3 regions of the Paenibacillus sp. TSM33 genome follow, and region 1 is predicted to be linked to each of the others. Evidence: riboswitches for the same ligand, from Rfam matches in the RefSeq annotation. Region 1 holds a riboswitch; each other region holds the start of a gene.
What was found. Region 1 has a riboswitch for glycine ahead of sdaAB (L-serine ammonia-lyase, iron-sulfur-dependent subunit beta). Riboswitches for the same ligand answer to the same signal wherever they lie in the genome.
Positions count from the first base shown of each region.

Region 1 (6,367 bases):
GTTACCGCGGTCAGCTACGGTAAAGCTAACATTCAGGCGAAGTTCGGTGGGAAAGTGATCAGCGTGCCTGTTGATGTTGATACGCTTAAATACTTACAAACGGACGAAGTCGCCTTGACTTTGAAGGCAGGGCAGTTGGCTAAGGTTACAGCTACAGCCACGTATAAGGATGAGTCGGAAAAAGATGTTTCCAAGCCGGCTGTCTGGTCCTCATCCAGAATTATTGTTGCGACGGTCAAAGACGGTAACATTAAAGCACAGGGCAAGGGCAAAGCTGTAATTACCGTGAAATATGCAGGTAAAATGACGAAGGTACAGGTGACCGTTCAGTAATCTGTAATCGACTGAAAAGAAAAAGAGCAAGCATACGTCTAGAGACGACATGCTTGCTCTTTTATTTTTTAAAGCTTAGAAGCTACGACTTATGCTTCTTGGCCCGTGTGTTGCGTGTCAGTGATTCGGTCAAACGCTTGCCAGTGGGTGTCTGGGCCAAGCCGCCTTTGGCGGTCTCGCGGTGCTTTGATGGCATTGCGCTGCCGACTTCAAGCATTACGTCAATGACTTCGTCAGACGGAATGGCGCTGCGCACGCCTGCCAAAGCCATATCCGCTGCGGCAAGTGCGGTCACGGCTCCCAGTCCGTTGCGCACGATGCATGGAATCTCGACGAGTCCGGCGACGGGGTCGCAAATTAGACCGAGCGTGTTCTTGAGCGCTAGGCCTACGGCGTGAACGGCCTGCTCAGGTGTGCCGCCGCGTAGCTCGACCATCGCGCCAGCGGCCATCCCGATGGCTGAGCCAATCTCAGCCTGACAGCCTCCCTCCGCGCCGGAAATGAAGGAATTATTGGCGATGACGTAGCCAATGGCTCCGGCTGCGAACAAGCCGTGCACCATATGCTCATCATCCCAGCCGAACCGCTCCTGCGCACTAATGAACACACCGGGGATGACTCCACAAGAGCCAGCAGTGGGCGTAGCCACAATACGCCCCATGGACGCATTAACCTCCGACACGGAGAGCGCATAAGCCATGGCGAGTGCGGAGGCGTCGCCGGAGCAGGTTTCCCCTGTCCGCAGATACTCGGCCAGACGCTTGCCGTCGCCGCCCGTTAATCCGCTGCGGGATACGGTGTCTTGCGTCTGACCACGATGAACGGCCTCCTTCATGACTTCATAATATTCAGACATTTGGCGGAAGATTTCTTCTTCCGTTGTATTCGTCTCTTGTACCTGCTCTTGAATCATCAGGCGGCCAATCGTGGTGGATTCCTCCGCGCATATGGCGCTGATTTCATGCAGATGGCTAAATCGCATCAGATTCAGCTCCTTTTTTCAAATTAATCATTTTAATTTCGTACATATGTGGTAAGGATCGTAGTTTTGCGATCAGTTCAGCCGTAGGAGGACTGTCCGTTTCGATGGCTGTAAGTGCTTCACCATCCCGGCCTTTGCGATCCACATGCATATAGGCAATGTTAATGTCGGCAGCGCCGAGTGCTGAAGTCACCGCACCTAATGTACCGGGTTTATCCGAGTGAAGGAGCACTAACGTAGACAGTTCCCCGGTCAGGTTGACTCGGAATTCATTGAGCTGCTGGACATGGATGCTGCCGCCGCCAATGGAGGAGCCCAGCAATGTGCGCTGATCCTCACCCTTCCACAGCTCAAAACGGACGGTGTTCGGATGGGGCGCGGGTAGGCCGCTGACGGCAAATTCCACGTCCATTCCTGCCTGCTCCGCCCATTGCTCGGCATCTGGAATTCGATGGTCGTCCGTATCGTAATTAAGCAGTCCTGCGATGAGCGCCAGGTCTGTACCGTGTCCTTTGTATGTGTCAGCGAAGGAGCCGTACAATGTCATGCGGGCGCGGTCAGGCTGCGACCCGAGCCAGTGACGGGCAACGCGTGCAAGCCGCACCGCGCCTGCGGTGTGTGAACTGGAAGGTCCGGTCATGGCCGGACCGATAATGGAAAATACATCTTTGAAACGCATGGTGTGACCCCCTGTATGTTCTAGTACCATAGTATATGGTATTTCCGCGTTTGTGCGCGGCTATGACGGTTCCTAATGCTGACGTACAATGTGAGCGCAAAAAAGGACAGGATAAGGAAGTTTCCCTTATCTCTGTCCTCGTTACCTGAGAGTTTCGTGCGGTGTTCTTACCGCCTTACCCCTTGGGTGGCTTGCGCTCTCTCCAGAGTTGCGTCAGATGACGATACATGGACCTGAGAGATTATCCGCCAGCCGGGTGCTGGCGTCTTGCTCCTTCGGTGCCGCCAGCGTGTAAGCCCCTGGACAGACTCTCCCGTCATCTTCATTCGCGTATACCGTTCTACATATATTTCTTAGCGTAATGTATGCCGTGCTCGGTGTCAATCGCAGGGATTAAATTTTACATAAACAGGCGATTTTTCGATAACAAAGATTAAAATTTACATAATTATGGATGAAATCAGGAAGGAATTAGAAGATTGACAGCTAATCTGATAGAGGACAAGTACATTTATGGAATTATAGGAGGGATATTGACGTATGGTAAAAGGCTTGCGGTTCACAGGTTCACGCTTGAAAGGGGTGCTGCATCTGGCAGCGATCGTATCGCTGCTGATTGGGATCTTCGTTCCATTCGGTCAGGTCAAGGCAGAGGGAGCATTGACGGTAGACGAAGCACTTCAGCGCCAAGGCAGTGGAGGTACAGTGACGGTGGAAGGCTACATCGTCGGACATGCTACCGGATCGAAAACGGCTAATTTTTCTGCTCCGTTTGCAAATGATTTTAACGTACTGATTGCCGACCAGGCCAGTGAACGTAGCACGTCTAATCTATTAAATGTACAGCTGACATCAGCGTACAGAGGGCAATTTGGGCTAACAGGCCATCCTGAGCTGATTGGCAGCAAAATTCGTGTGACAGGTACGCTTGGCGCCTACAATAATTTTGGTGGAGTAAAAAGCCCGAGCGCTGTGGAACTGGTGAATGGAAGCGAGCCGGGTGAACCTAATCCTGGCAATCCAAGTCAACCTGGCTCGACGTTGCCGGACGGCAAAGGTAAAAAGGTGCTGTTCGATAATACGCACGCCCAGACAGCTGGGGCAGCAGATTGGGTCATTGAGGGCGCCTTCTCTGATTTTTCCAATGGACTGCGTAATGTAGGCTTTACAGTGGACCAATTGAATCGCCCTATTCCTTTTACTTATGGAGAACAGGCCATAACCTATGATAAGCTGCGCCAATATGATGTGTTCATCATTGGTGAGGCGAATGTTGCCTTTAAGGCATCTGAGCAGGCTGCCCTGCTGCAATATGTGAATAACGGGGGAAGTGTCTTCTTCATCTCCGATCACTATAATGCAGACCGTAACAAAAACCGTTGGGATTCCTCCGAGGTTATGAATGGCTACCGTCGTGGAGCCTATACGAATCCGGCAAAAGGCATGACTGCAGAAGAAGCAGCATCACCAGCGATGCAAGGGTTAACTAGCTCCGATTGGCTGGCAACCAACTTTGGTGTTCGTTTCCGTTATAATGCGCTTGGCGATGTGAATGCTACGGACATTGTAGCCGCAGATCAATCCTTCGGTATTACCAAGGGTGTACGCTCGATTGCTATGCATGCCGGATCTACGCTGGCTATTATTGATCCTACCAAAGCCAAAGGAATTGCCTATATCCCTACAGGTACGAAGAAATGGGGCAATGCTGTAGACCAAGGTGTCTATAACGGCGGGGGCCGTGCGGAAGGCCCTTATGCTGCGATTTCCAAGGTGGGTCAGGGCAAGGCAGCATTTATCGGTGATTCTTCCCCTGTAGAAGATGCAACACCGAAATATGCACGTGAGGAAAACGGACAGTCGAAAAAGACATATGATGGGTTCAAGGAAGTGGACGATGCCACCTTCCTGGTGCAAACGGTCCAATGGCTTGCATGGAAGCAGGATTACACCAAATTATCCGATGTGGCAGGCTTAACGCTGGATCAACCGACGAAGCTTCTGCCGTTTGAGGAGCCAGCGGCTTCCACGGAACCGCAACCAGAGCCTTGGTCTGCTCCAGCAGCAGGCTACAAATGGTACGATCCAAAAACGTTCAAGTCGGGTTCCTATGGAGCGGCTTCGTAATAAATGTAAAAAATTCAGTGTGAATTGTTGGGTGCTAGTTAGCCGTTTGATCCTTTGTAGGGGATCAAACGGCTTTTTTGTGATGAAAATTAACCTGTGGTTGGTTATTTGATTACATTTTGTGCCAAGAAGGTCGCACCACTGCTGGATCATTGATTTTTTAAATGATGTTGATAGCATAATCTTAATTGATATATCCATATACTGGTGATAGGATGTATTCAAATTATTCCGACAAAAACGGTATGTAATGTTTGTGGAAGGTTTTAACATCAAACATGGTGAGAATAAGCAGGACAAGACCATGGAGAATGGAGGAAGCGCGCGCATTGAATATCGAGCCTGTGTTGGAGATTAAAGGATTATCCGTATCTTTTCGCATCAACGATCAATATCACCCCGCAGTCGACCATCTGGATCTGACGGTCAATCCCAATGAAGTGCTGGCTGTAGTCGGAGAATCCGGTTGTGGCAAAAGCGCGCTGGCGCTTTCGATCCCACAACTGCATGACATGGAGCGGACACGTGTCGAAGGAAAGGTTCTTTTTAAAGGCACGGATTTGATTCGTCTCTCCTCAGGGCAAATGAATAAAATCCGCGGGGCGGGCATTGGCATGATCTTTCAGGACCCGCTGACAGCACTTAACCCGTTAATGTGCATTGGTAAGCAGATCGAGGAAACCCTCGATTATCATACTTCCCTTTCATCGAAGCAAAAAAGGGAACGTGTACTGGAGCTGCTGGAAAGCGTAGATATCCCCAACCCTGTACGTGTGTATGAACAGTATCCGCATGAACTTTCAGGAGGGATGCGTCAGCGTGTGATGATCGCGATTGCCATAGCTTGTCGACCCTCTCTTATTATTGCAGATGAGCCGACGACTGCGCTCGATGTAACCATTCAATCGCAAATTCTTGACTTGCTCAAACAGCTTCAACAGGAGACCGGAAGCGGAATTATTCTGATTACGCACGATCTTGGCGTTGTGGCCGAAGTAGCTGACCGTGTGGTGGTCATGTATGCCGGAGAAATCGTGGAAAGCGCTGATGTTTTTGAATTATTCCGGCATCCACAGCATCCGTATACGCGTTCCTTGCTAGCCTCCATGCCGGGATCGCATACCAAGGGAGAACCGCTACATGTCATCGGTGGCATGGTTCCCTCATTGCAAGATATTCCCCGCAATAGCTGTCGTTTTGCTTCACGTATTCCCTGGATTCAGCAGAGAATGCATGAAGACCATCCCCGATTAAAAGAAATTTCCCCCGGCCATTGGGTCCGTTGTACATGTTACCAGCATTTTCATTTTGAAGACGAAACAAAGGGAGAGACTGCTCATGGCACTACTGGAGCTAAATGATTTGAAGGTGCATTATCCGGTGCGCGGTGGTTTTTTCCAGCGTGTCGTTGACCAGATAAAAGCAGTGGATGGCGTGTCGATCAGCATAGAGGCAGGCCAAACATATGGGCTGGTAGGAGAATCTGGCTGCGGAAAAACGACGACAGGCAGGACGATTATCGGCCTGAATAAGCTGACGAGCGGACAGATTCTTTTTAATGGCATGGATCTTGCGGCTTTGAGTCGAAATAACCGCCATCCGCTGCGTAGAGACATTCAGATGATTTTTCAAGACCCCTATTCTTCGCTTAACCCGCGCAAGCGCGTATTGGATGTCATTGCTGAACCGCTGCGAAATTTTGAAAGGCTGAGTAATGAGGAAGAGCGGCGAAAAGTACAGATGCTGCTGGAAAGGGTCGGTTTGAACGCTGACGCGGCCTACAAGTATCCGCATGAATTTTCCGGGGGCCAACGGCAGCGGATCGGGATTGCGCGTGCGCTGACATTAAATCCAAAACTGATTATTGCTGATGAGCCGGTATCGGCGCTTGACGTTTCTGTGCAGGCACAGGTGCTTAATTTTATGAAGGATGTGCAGCGAGAGTTCAATTTGACGTATTTGTTCATTAGTCATGACCTGGGGATTATCCGCCATATGTGTGACCAAATCGGCATCATGTACCGAGGTCGCTTAGTGGAACAGGGGAGCGAGCAGGATATTTATGAGCGTCCACAGCATTTGTATACCCAGCGGCTTATTGCCACCATTCCTAGTATCGATCCTGCGAAACGGCTGGAAAATGCTCACAAAAGGCAGAAGCTTTTATCCTCTTACAAGTCAGAGCTGCCCAAACATTTAGACGCGAGTGGAAAGCCATTTGCACTAAAATCAGTAAGTTCATCCCA
Region 1 covers NZ_JBLZXB010000005.1:14,451-20,817, forward strand. Annotated here, with positions in the region: gene ACN6NF_RS01725 (Ig-like domain-containing protein) at 1-333, shown strand, start outside; gene sdaAA (L-serine ammonia-lyase, iron-sulfur-dependent, subunit alpha) at 416-1,315, opposite strand; gene sdaAB (L-serine ammonia-lyase, iron-sulfur-dependent subunit beta) at 1,305-1,994, opposite strand; glycine riboswitch at 2,206-2,320, opposite strand; gene ACN6NF_RS01740 (DUF6359 domain-containing protein) at 2,535-4,121, shown strand; gene ACN6NF_RS01745 (ABC transporter ATP-binding protein) at 4,451-5,482, shown strand; gene ACN6NF_RS01750 (ABC transporter ATP-binding protein) at 5,460-6,367, shown strand, end outside.

Region 2 (6,367 bases), on a different contig from region 1:
TGTCTCAATTGAACGGGATTTACAATACGGACTATGCGATGGTCATTGCTGGCACCCTGCTGGCTGTACTCCCGCTTATTATTTTGTTTCTTTTCATCAGCCGCCAATTTATTTCCGATCTTGCCGCTGGAGCGATCAAAGATTAGCTTCACTTGATTCCCCTTATTCTTTTCTTGTATAATGGTTAATCGTCATTTCAAATAGCTTACATGGCCAAGTCAGATATTTAATGGGCTAGTCAAGATAAGAGATTACCATGTGATTGAAACGGCACCTAAGCTGCTGGAGGATTTGCACAACTATGAGCATCGCGAAACGATATTATATGCTGGGACGATTGCCCTGAACGGTACGCTGCAAATGGGCTACTTCGGGGATTGGGCTTCGCATACCATTGAACATGCACTATCTGCTGTATATGATATTCCTCATGCTGGCGGTCTAGCGATTCTGTTTCCCAACTGGATGAGACATACAGTGGATCAGGATGCTGCACGCATGAAGCGGCTGATGCTCAGTATGTTCGACTTGGACACTGTAGGTAAAACTGACAGAGAAATTGCCTTGGAAGGTATTGACCGTCTAAGTGCGTTCTGGACAAGTCTTGGTGCCCCTTCTACCCTGGCCGATTACAACATTAATGATGAACAATTGGAAAACATCGCAAGCATTGCGGCCCGTGAAATGGAGCACGGAGGTTTCGGTAATTATCAAAAGCTGAAACAGGAAGATATTTTAGCTATTTTGCGTGCATCGTTATAACAATTAAAAGGGAGTGTCCTCAAGCCTGTGATGGCTGAGAACACTCCCTTTTAGTATTTATGAATTCACCGTTTGTCCTTTTTCTTCTACTTGGATAGCCGCCCCTACATTGGCACCTGCAAGAATACCCTTGTCCTTATTAGGATACAAAGAATTCATATAGGTTCGGGTTTCTGCAACGACAATTCCCGACAAGCCGAGCAGTGCAATTAGGTTTGGAAAAGCCATCATTGCGTTAAAAATATCCGCCAGCAGCCAAATCGCATCCAGTTTAATGAACGCGCCCCCGCCAACCAGTACAATGAACAAATAACGATAAGGCTTGATCCACTTAACCCCAAGCAAGTATTCAACACAGCGTTCCCCGTAATAGTTCCAGCCGAGCATGGTGGTGAATGCGAACATAATCAGGATGATGGTGAGCAGCTCTGCTCCCAGCGGAAATGCACTGGAAAAGGCTTGCTGAGTCATCAAGCCTGCATCGGTAGGCCCGCTCCACACCCCGCTAACCAGTAACGTCAACCCGGTCATCACACAAATAACCATCGTATCAATAAATACGCCTGTCATGGAAATCAGCCCTTGTTCTGCAGGCCATTTGGTTTTGGCAGCCGCGGCTGCAATCGGTGCGCTGCCCAATCCAGCCTCATTGGCAAAAATACCTCTGGCTACCCCGCTGCGCATCGCCAGCATAATCGTAGCTCCTGCAAATCCACCCGTTGCCGATGTAGTTGAAAATGCCGAATGAAGCACAAGCGCGATGGCAGCAGGAAGCTGGTCAGCAAACCGAATCAGTACAATAATACAAATCAGTACATATAGTCCTGTTTTAAAAGGAACAACCTTCGTCGATACCTTGGCAATGCTTTTGAGTCCTCCAATGGTCACAAGAGCTGTAAGGACAGCAATAGTCAATGCTGTTACAATCGGCGGAACGCCAAAACTATTTTCAGTCGAAGATACAATCGCCTTGACCTGAGGAAATGTTCCAATTCCGAACAACGCTACCAGCATTCCCGAAAAAGCAAACAACATTGCCAATGGTTTAAAACGGCGTCCAAGGCCTTTTTCAATATAATACATCGGACCGCCGGAGAATTGTCCATTCCGATCCTTCACCCGGTATTTTACCGCAAGTACACCTTCTGCGTATTTCGTCGCCATCCCAAAAAAGGCTGCAACGACCATCCAGAACAAGGCCCCTGGCCCGCCCAGCTTAATGGCTGTTGCTACACCGACAATACTTCCTGTACCGACGGTAGCCGCCAGAGCCGTACTCAAAGCCGCAAAGCTGCTTACATCCCCGCTACCTTCGTTCGGTGCCTTACCGATGAGCTTGATCGCCAGGGGCAGGCGGAATACCTGCAACATTTTTAGACGTATGGTCAGCCATAACCCCGTTCCCATCACAAGGATGATGAGAGGCGCCCCCCATATCCAACTGCTAATCGTTTCTAACACATGTACCAAATTCATTTCAACCCGCTCCTCCAGCATATTAGAAAACAAAAAAGAGTCAAATCTGTTGATTCGACTCCTGGAGAGGTTAAAGGCACGAAAAATACAACCATCTTGTGCAGGATTCACCTCTAAAAGCTCATAAAAAGCCTAGGGCACTCCCTGTCACAGGTTATTCGCGTCTCTGTCCTTTTGCCTGAGAGTTTAAGCAGATGTGATCTGCGGTGCACCTTCGGCGCCCAATTAAGGGTCTCTCCAGAGTTCTGTCCGTTTACGGTCCCTGCTCGTTGCTGTAAATCAGCCTAAGCACCTGAGAGTTTTGCCCCTTCGGTTGGAACTTTCATTCCATCTCCCGCAAACATCAACCAGACATATGAAATTTTTATTCATTATACAGAAAAATTTCAGTTTATTACAAGTGAAAAATTTGTGAAGCCCTCTGAAAGAATCGATAGGGTATCTATACAAAAAGCGGGTACAGCAGATTGCATCCTGAGGATTTTCTCTGCTGTACCCGTCAAAACGATATGGAATTACAATTCTTCACCGTTGGTTGCTATCACATTTTTATACCAGTTAAATGAGTCCTTTTTGGAGCGTTGAAGCGTTCCGTTACCGTCATCATCCAGATCAACGTAAATAAATCCGTAGCGCTTGGACATTTCGGACGTAGACATGCTCACAAGGTCGATAGGACCCCAGCTGGTGTAACCAATTAGATCAACACCGTCAGCAATCGCTTCCTTCATTTGGGCAATATGCTGACGCAAGTAATCAATGCGATATGTGTCATGCACAGAGCCGTCTTCTTCTACCTTATCATACGCACCCAGGCCATTTTCTACGATGAACAGCGGCTTTTGATACCGATCATAAAACGTATTTAGTGTAACACGCAGGCCGATCGGATCGATCTGCCATCCCCAGTCGGAAGACTGCAAATATGGATTTTTCACACCGCCAATCAGGTTCCCCGCTGCCTTCTCTCCTTCTGGACCTGCCGATACGGTCAAGGTCATGTAGTAGCTAAATGAGATAAAATCGACCGTGTTATTTTTCAAAATTTCGGCATCGCCGGATTCTGTTTGGATCACAATATTATTCTCTTCAAAATAACGGTTCATATAGTTGGGATATTCCCCACGTGCATGCACATCCGTAAAGAACAGGTTCATTTGATTTTCATGCTGTGCTTTCAGGATATCCTCTGGGTTACACGTATGTGGGTAGCTTTCAATGCGTGCCAGCATACAGCCGATCTGAGCGCCCGGAATGATTTCATGTCCCCGTTTGGTGGCCAATGCACTTGCTACAAATTGATGGTGCAATGCTTGATATATCGCTTGTTGCTTGTTTTCTACACGGTCAATAACCACACCGCCGCCTGTAAACGGGCTCATGGTCATGACATTGATTTCGTTAAAGGTCAGCCAGTATTTTACTTTGTCTTTATAACGTGTAAATACCGTTTCGGCATATTTTACATAATGATCTACGACTTCGCGTCCCAACCAGCCATTATACTTCTGTGTCAGACCTAGCGGTGTTTCATAATGTGACAATGTTACCAAGGGCTCAATACCATGTTTGCGCAGCTCATCGAATACATTGTCGTAAAATTGCAATCCTGCTTCATTCGGCTCGTCATCATAGCCATTCGGGAAAATCCGCGACCAGTGGATGGACATCCGGAATACTTTAAAGCCCATTTCTGCAAACAAGGCAATATCCTCTTTGTAGCGGTGGTAAAAGTCCACACCTTCACGCTTTGGAAAACGGGCGTTTACCTTCCCTGCCAAGATGTCCTCCAATCGTTCGGACGAAATTTCTATAGCATGATCGTTCTTACGTTCTGATTTAGGTACATAGGCTATCATGTCTGCGCTGGACAGGCCTTTTCCATCTACGTCAAAAGCACCTTCCAATTGGTTGGCTGCAGTTGCCCCACCCCAGAGGAAGTTTTTTGGGAATCCTTTTAGTGTCTTTGTCATGGTATGAAAACCTCTTTTCTTAATTAATGTTTTCACTTTAGTCAATAACCCATCAGGTGCTGCAATGCGAATCCATAACTAACGGTAACCGTTCTCCTTTGAAATGCATCAATAGATGCTTTAAAATAGACGTAATGCCCTCATAAGCATCCTAATTGTTGTAACGCGTTTCATGTCAAGTATTTTTTCTTAGGTGAGGAGAAGCATCATGTCGAATCTGGATCAAATTGCAAAACTGGCGGGCTTTTCCAAAGCTACGGTATCCAGAGTGCTAAATCAGTCCCCCCATGTAAGCCAAGAAACCAGAGCTAAAATTTTAAAAATCATGCAGGAATTGGATTATGTTCCTAATCGGAATGCGATTTCTTTATCCAAGGGCCAAACGCTTCAGATTGGTATCATCACATCAACTATTAATGAAATTGTTCTGGCATTTCTGGACAGTTTTGTAGAAATCGCAGGACAATATGAATTTCAAACCATTATTTATACTTCGGGAGAAGACAAAAAGAAAGAGCTTCAAGCTTTCGAGGATTTAAAAAGAAAAAGAGTCGATGCGCTGGTCATCATTTCCTGCGTGAATGACACTGATTTTTTAAGTACTTATTGCAAATATGGACCGATCGTGGCATGGCAACGTATGGAGCATACCGATATTCGCTCCGTCGCTATGGATCAATATGAAGGATACATGTTAGCGCTCAAACATTTGATACAAAAAGGCTATACACGTATAGCCAATGCTTTTGGTCGTCCAAGCAGCATCAATACTCACAGCAGACAACGAGCCTATGAGCAGATCATGAGTGAACACAATCTGCCGGTGCTACCGCACTGGAACTATTCTTCTATTTATAACATTCGTGATGGCGAACAGGTCGTGCGCAATTTGTTACAGCATCGTGAGGAATTTCCGGAGGCTATCTTGTGTGCTAACGATTATGTAGCAGTAGGCATTCTCTGCGAAGCGCGCAGACAATTGCTGAAGGTACCGGAAGATCTGGCGATTGTTGGGTTTGATAACACGGAGCTGGCGCACACCATGGGGATTACAACGGTTCAAAATCCCATTATGGCTCAGGCGGAGAATGCTTTTTTCATGCTTTCCCCTCAGCTGATTGGACGCCAAATGGAGCTTCATCCGCTAGAATACAGACTCATTGAGCGTACGACCACTTAAGGGTACAGTTGACTTGCAAATTAGGCAAATGGGCCTTGATATGAAATATTTTTTTGTCGAAAGAGAATAAAATATGTTGAAATCGCTTTTTTTTGTGCTACAATAGCACTATATCGAAGGATTGTGACCGGTGATGCGGGCAATGCCTGAGTTCAATTGAGTGCTATTGCTAACAATAGTATTGAATTGTGCTTGGGCATTTTTTATTGGTAAAGGATGGGAGGGGGAACTTCAATGATTATTGAGAAGGTGCTCAATAACAACGTCCTGTTGACTAAAAACGATAAAGGCAAAGAGGTCATTGTCATGGGAAGAGGTATTTCCTTCAAAAAGGTGGCTGGCGACCAAGTCGATGATCATAAAATAGATAAGATTTTCATGTTAAATGAAAACGAGTTCACGGCCAGATTAACTGAGCTGCTAAACGATATTCCTGTATCTCATCTGGAGGTCGTGAATGAAATCGTGACCCATGCAGCAGAAGTGCTGGATACGGAGTTAAGTGATAACATTTATTTAACATTGACCGACCATATTCATTTTGCCATACAGCGGGAAGAAAAAGGGTTGGCACTCAAAAACGCGATGCTGTATGAAATTAAACGCTTTTATAAAAAAGAATTTGCAGTTGGACTGGATGCTCTGCAAAAAATTGAAAATACGCTCGGTGTAAAATTGGGCGAAGACGAAGCGGGATTTATTGCACTGCATATGGTGAATGCACGGATCGATGGTAACGAGATGAAGGCTACACTGAAAATGACCGAGATTGTCCAACACATATTGAACATTATTACGTATCATTACGGGATTGTGCTGGATGAGTCTTCTTTTAGCTATTCGAGATTTTTGACACATTTGCAATATTTTGCAATGCGAGTGATTCGCAAAGAGGTTATTCACAGTGGTGAAGAATTTTTGTACAACCAGGTAAAGCAAACATATACCGAAGCTTTTGCTTGTGCCCAAAAAATTA
Region 2 covers NZ_JBLZXB010000018.1:67,675-74,041, forward strand. Annotated here, with positions in the region: gene ACN6NF_RS19305 (carbohydrate ABC transporter permease) at 1-146, shown strand, start outside; partial or broken gene ACN6NF_RS19310 (NADH-dependent alcohol dehydrogenase) at 259-762, shown strand; gene ACN6NF_RS19315 (alanine/glycine:cation symporter family protein) at 820-2,238, opposite strand; glycine riboswitch at 2,395-2,489, opposite strand; glycine riboswitch at 2,501-2,585, opposite strand; gene ACN6NF_RS19320 (glycoside hydrolase family 1 protein) at 2,754-4,211, opposite strand; gene ACN6NF_RS19325 (LacI family DNA-binding transcriptional regulator) at 4,420-5,391, shown strand; gene licT (BglG family transcription antiterminator LicT) at 5,626-6,367, shown strand, end outside.
Region 2: linked by a shared signal. The riboswitch ahead of ACN6NF_RS19315 (alanine/glycine:cation symporter family protein) and the one ahead of sdaAB (L-serine ammonia-lyase, iron-sulfur-dependent subunit beta) in region 1 are both predicted to bind glycine.

Region 3 (6,367 bases), on a different contig from region 1:
CCCTTGGTGTGCATGGATGAGGTCAGCCATCGGCTTCAGATTTTCTACGGCTCCAAAAAAGTTGGGGCTTTGGATCAAAACAGCCGCCGTCTGTTCCGATACGGCCGCGGCAAGCGCATCGACATCCGTTACGCCGTCCGAACAGCCGATCTCCACGATGTCCAAGTCCAATCCGCGCGCATAGGCTGCCAATACCTGGCGTGCCTCTGGATGGACAGACCTTGATACGATAAGCTGTTTACGGCGCGTGGCTGCGGCGGCCAGTGAGCCCGCTTCCGCTAGAGCTGTCGCTCCATCGTACATGCTGGCATTAGCTACTGCCATGCCTGTCAATTCGCAAATATATGACTGGAATTCAAAAATGGCTTGCAGCTCGCCTTGGCTTACTTCCGGCTGATAGGGGGTGTAGGCTGTGTAAAATTCGGAACGTGAGGTGATGTGCTGAATGACGGACGGAATATGATGATCATAAATACCTGCACCAAGAAAGCTGGTATGTGTGTCTGTATTGGCGTTGTGTCTGGCCAGCTCGGCCATGTGGCGAGTTAAGGCTCTTTCGTCAAGCCGAGAGGAAAGAGGGAGTTCTCCTTGGTATCGAATAGCCTCTGGAATGTCACTGAATAAATCATCAATGGATGATACGCCCACCACACGCAGCATTTCGGTTTGATCTTGTTCGGTCATAGGGAGATAGCGATGCTGCTTCATAGATTCTGGCTCCTTTCGGAAAAGCAAAGTTTAAAATTGAAGATTAGTTCATCAATAGTCGTGAATTCAAAATCAAGAAGTATATATCAGACATGATCGCTTTTTTAGAGTGATGAGGATTAAGATCAGCGTGACCGTTTATAAAAGGGGGCTGGGACCACTTCCGCACGCAGGCGTTTACCACGAATTTCGACCTCCAGCGGTGTAGATAGGGTGCTAAAACGACTGTCCACCAGGGCCAGCCCCAGATTGCGCTTCAAGGTGGGCGATTGAGTCCCCGTTGTGACCTCACCGATATGTTGGCCCTCCGCGAAGACTGGATAATGAGCGCGCGGGATACCGCGGTCAATCATTTCCAGCCCGATCAGCTTGCGAGGAATTCCTTGTTCTTTCTGGCGTTGCAGTGCTTCCCTGCCGATAAAATCTCCTTTATTCAGCTTGACGAAGAAACCTAAACCAGCCTCAAGCGGTGAAATCGTGGCAGATAACTCCTGTCCGTACAGCGGCAGCCGTGCCTCAAACCGCAGTGTATCGCGAGCACCAAGCCCAGCGGGAATTAGCCCATACGATTCACCGCAACGAAGCAAACCATCCCACACGGCGGGTGCTTCCTCAGCAGGTATATAAAATTCAAAACCGTCTTCGCCGGTATATCCGGTTCGGGAGACGAGCGCTTTTGCTCCGAACAATTGCACGTTCTCATGGAATCGGAAAGATGCCAGATTCGTAATATCTGCATTTGTCACGGCTGCGGCAATACGTGCTGCTTCCGGTCCTTGTAATGCCAGCAATGCTATCGCATCAGATACATTCTCCAGATGAACCGATGTAGGTACGTGGCGCATGAGCCAATCCCAATCTTTGTCGATGTTGGAGGCATTCACAACGAGCATATAGCGCTCGGGTCCTTTGCAGTATACAAGCAAGTCGTCCACTATGCCTCCATCGGGGTAACACAGGAGTGAATATTGTGCCTGGCCCGGTTCCAACTGGCTGACATCATTTGTGGTTACCTGTTGCAAAAAAGCCTCGGCTTCTTTGCCCTCAACCAAAAACTCGCCCATGTGCGAGACATCGAATAAACCCGCACGTTGCCGGACGGCCTCATGCTCCTTTTGGATGCCGCTAAACTGAACGGGAAGCTCCCACCCGCCAAAGTCAATACAACGAACCCCGGGCTGCGTCCCGTAGGACGAAAATAATGGTGTTCTTCGCAAATTAGACATTTTTTCACTCCTATCCAGTGTAATCGGCTAAACAAAAAAGACAGGCTGAAAGAAACGTATAGACGGCAGTCCATACTCTTCTTTCAGCTCTGTCCTTGATACCAGAAAGTTACCCCGGTATGAACCAGGTTTCCTCTTGGGTGATCCGCTCTAATCGCGAATGCTCTCCAGAGATGCGTCCGGCAGAGGTCCTTTTGCCTGAGAGATTCACCTGCAATGCAAGTTTACTCCTTCGGCGCTACCTTTTGGATCAACGGTACGTTACCCGGTTTTGCAGATAACAACTTGATCCGATTCGCGTGCACAACTGTCTCACAAGCGACAACGGCTATGCGAATCTTTTTGGTAGTCTCTCCCTCCGCGTTCATCCGCGTTTGCAGTTGTCGGGGTATTTCCAAAAGCATTTGCTATAACCCATTAATACGCAAATTCATTCAAAATGTCAATAAAAATGTCATATAAAACAATCCAAAAAACATTTAATGTATAAATAAGGATATGTAAGCGTTTGTTACAAGTTATCATTTTTTAATATTCTATGCTATACGAGATAACATGAAGTATTTTTGTTAGTATTATTGACATGAGTGTTCTTGTTGTCATAATCTTAACCTGTCTAATACAGGTGATTAAAAACATTTTATTCATGTGGAAGTGAGGGGAAAGCAAGATGAGTGAAGTGAAACAGGAACTTTGGTATACAGACGAACATGAGTGGGTTCAGCGCACAGCGGACGGGACGTTGCGGATCGGCATTACAGACTTTGCACAGCATCAACTGGGTGATATTGTTTTTGTGGAATTACCTGAGGCGGGAGCAACGATTAAACAGGGGGCAGAGATTGGTACAATTGAATCGGTGAAGACTGTATCCGATCTTTTTGCTCCGGTGGCGGGAACTGTATTGAAAGTGAATGAAGCTCTGGAAAGCACACCGGAGCTGGTGAATGAATCTCCCTATGAGAAGGGATGGATGATCGAAGTAGAGATAGGCAATGATGTCGAGGAAGCTGTGGGCAAGCTGCTGTCTGCAGATCAGTACGAGCAGTTGATTTTGGATGAGCAATAATGAGCAATACAGGATGAAATATTAGCGCTTTATTCTAAATTTTTATATGGATATTGATTTGAATAAGAGCATCGTTAGTCCGCTCGCTTTGTGTATAAAATAGTCGCTATGTTCTGACATGGCGGCTATTTTTTTGTTGTCTTTTAGAAGACGTATTTACGTAACTCAATCAGATTTAGAGGAGAACTCCTCTATACAATTGCACAGATGTACAGCACTGTTTTTTCGACTAATTTCTATTGATATCGGTCATATTAAGAAGAATTATGCAGGTATAATGCCTTGTCGTTACTTTAAATTTAAATGTTGTCATCAATGTTCATGACGAAAGTACGTTTTCATTTCGTTGATGAAGATAGCGCTGTCATTTAGTATGAATTTTAAGAAAAGGTAGTGATGCTATTTACTCACAAGGAGGATATGGATATGAGCACAGTGGACACAAAGTCCAGTTCAAACGGTGGTGCCCGTGTCGCCGTTCAGCGTTTTGGCCGTTTTCTCAGCGGTATGGTTATGCCCAATATGGGAGCCTTTATCGCATGGGGATTAATTACAGCACTTTTTATTCCGACTGGGTGGTTCCCGAACGAGGGTTTTGCACAGCTGGTTGATCCGATGAAAAATTATTTGCTGCCGCTGCTGATCGGTTACACAGGAGGCACGATGATTCACGGACAGCGTGGAGGTGTGATCGGTGCCATTATGACGATGGGTGTCATTGTGGGGGCCGATATCCCCATGTTCCTGGGTGCGATGGTAGCTGGTCCGCTGGCTGCTTGGATATTGAAGAAGTTCGATAAAGCCATTGAAGGCAAAGTCAGATCAGGTTTTGAAATGCTGGTCAATAATTTCTCGGCTGGCATTATCGGTGCCATTCTAGCACTGCTAGCGCATGTGGCGATCGGTCCGGTCGTGCAAACCATTAGTCAAGTGTTGTCGACAGGGGTACAGTTCCTCGTGAACGCAGGGCTACTGCCGCTTGTCAATCTCATTATTGAGCCCGGAAAAGTATTATTTCTCAACAATGCACTGAATCACGGAGTATTGAGTCCGATTGCGCTGGAGGAAGCTGCAAGAACAGGAAAATCCGTTTTGTTCATGCTTGAATCCAATCCTGGGCCGGGCCTCGGTATTTTGCTGGCCTATTGCCTGTTCGGTAAAGGCTCTGCGAAGTCGTCTGCTCCTGGTGCAGTCATCATTCATTTTTTCGGCGGGATTCATGAAATTTATTTCCCTTATATTTTGATGAAGCCGATTCTGATTCTCGCAGCTATAGCAGGGGGCGTTGTGGGAACCTTCTGCTTTATGTTGACAGGTGCCGGACTGGTTGCTGCTCCTTCACCAGGCAGTATCATTGCTTATTTCCTGATGACACCAAAAGGCGGATATTTGTCGATGCTGAGCGGTGTGGTCGCTGCTGCAGTCGTATCCTTTGCTGTTGCCGCAGTATTGCTCAAGACAGGTAAGCAAAAGGAAGAGGGGCTGGAGGAAGCTGCATCCCGCCTGAAAGATATGAAAAATCAAAGCAAGGGTGCTAGTGCTAACGACGCTGTAGTGGGAAGTAACCATGCGTCTGGTCGTACTGTCGAGGCTGCTGCAGATCGAATGCACAAAGATAAGTCCGAAGTGAACAAAATTGTCTTTTCCTGTGATGCAGGTATGGGTTCAAGCGCCATGGGAGCTTCAATTTTACGCAAGAAAATGAAACAGGCGGGCGTGGGCGTTACGGTAACGAATACGGCCATCAGTGAAATTCCACAGGATGCGGATATTGTCATTACACAAAAAACGTTGACAGACCGGGCTAAAACGGTAGCCCCGAATGCTGAGCACATTTCCATTGACAATTTTCTGAAGAGCCCTGAGTACGAAGCGCTGGTTGAACGGCTAAAATCCGATTCTTAATCCCCATAAAGTCAGGCCGGCTGTATACAGTTTGTATTTCCTGCTGGATGGGATGAGAGCTTGGGAAGGAACGGTATGCGCTTATGAATATTACGAAACGACAATCTGACATCGTAGAGTATCTTCTGGAGCAGCCCCAAGAGGTTACGGCCGGGGAAATTGCCGAGAAGATCAATGTCAGTACAAGGACGGTTCATCGGGAACTTGGCGCAGTTGAGTGTTGGTTGGCAGCTCATGAGGTAAAGCTGGAGAAAAAATCAGGGATCGGTATCTATGTGGATGCCGACCCGACTCAGCTTGCAAGTCTGCGGGAGCAATTGCTGCATACGAAGTCAGACGAATACTCGGCTGAGGAGAGAAAAATTGTAGTTCTGTGCATGCTGCTGGATACACAGGAGCCCATCAAGCTACTGGCGCTAGCATCGGATTTGAAAGTTACAGTAACTACGGTCAGTCATGATCTGGACGAATTACAAGGCTGGATCGGAGATCGAGGGCTCGTGCTTGTGCGCAGACGAGGATACGGTGTCGAGATTACTGGACGGGAGATAGACAAAAGACGGGCGATTTCTGAGCTGGCTCTCGAATATTTGGATGAATCGGATCTGTTTTCCGGCCGAGAGGAGCTTCGTTCAGTGACACGTGTCACTGAAAAGTTGCTGGAGATGATTGGCAGAGAGAACCTGCTAATTGTGGAAAATACCCTCTGGCAGCCTCATGATCAATGGCTGAAAAACATGGTAGAAAACAAATATATGGAACTGCTGATTCAAATTTGCGTTTCGCTGGCACGTCTTCGGCTTGGGTACGTTGTGGATCATCGTCTCTCGTATTCGATAACAGATTCGGAGGAGAATATCATGCTGCGCACAGCTATGGTGGAACGCATATGCGCAGAATTGTCAGCAGCGCTGGATATTGAATTTCCAGAACCGGAGCGATGTTATTTCGGGCTGCTGTTCCGTGATGCTGAGGATCATGCCACCCGCTTGCTGCCACTGGATGATCTTGTACTGCTGGAGTCGGTTCATGAGTTGATTCGTCGTGTGGAGGCAGAGACAGGCACACCATTGGCAGAGGACCGTGTTCTGCGTGAAGGGCTGATTGCCCATATGGCTCCAGTATTCAAACGTTTGAGGGAAGGGAGAGCGATCCGCAACCCTCTCCTTCAGCAAATCCGCAAGGATTACGGCAGTTTGTTCGATTCGGTCAAAAGGGCTGCGGCAGATATGACAGAAATGGAAGTGCCGGATGAAGAGATCGGATTTCTGGTCATGCATTTTGGAGCTTCGCTAGAGCGGCTGAGACAGTTGCAACGGGAGGTGCGAGCGATCGTAGTCTGCACGAGCGGGATTGGATCTTCCAGACTTCTGGCAACCAGACTGGCCAAGGAGCTGCCACAGATCAAAATCGTGGATAGTGCCTCATGGTACGAGGCGACGCGAATTCCCAAGGAGGA
Region 3 covers NZ_JBLZXB010000017.1:1,403,433-1,409,799, reverse strand. Annotated here, with positions in the region: gene gcvPA (aminomethyl-transferring glycine dehydrogenase subunit GcvPA) at 1-708, opposite strand, end outside; gene gcvT (glycine cleavage system aminomethyltransferase GcvT) at 834-1,934, opposite strand; glycine riboswitch at 2,014-2,110, opposite strand; glycine riboswitch at 2,111-2,212, opposite strand; gene gcvH (glycine cleavage system protein GcvH) at 2,605-3,003, shown strand; gene ACN6NF_RS18175 (PTS mannitol transporter subunit IIBC) at 3,430-4,908, shown strand; gene ACN6NF_RS18170 (BglG family transcription antiterminator) at 4,992-6,367, shown strand, end outside.
Region 3: linked by a shared signal. The riboswitch ahead of gcvT (glycine cleavage system aminomethyltransferase GcvT) and the one ahead of sdaAB (L-serine ammonia-lyase, iron-sulfur-dependent subunit beta) in region 1 are both predicted to bind glycine.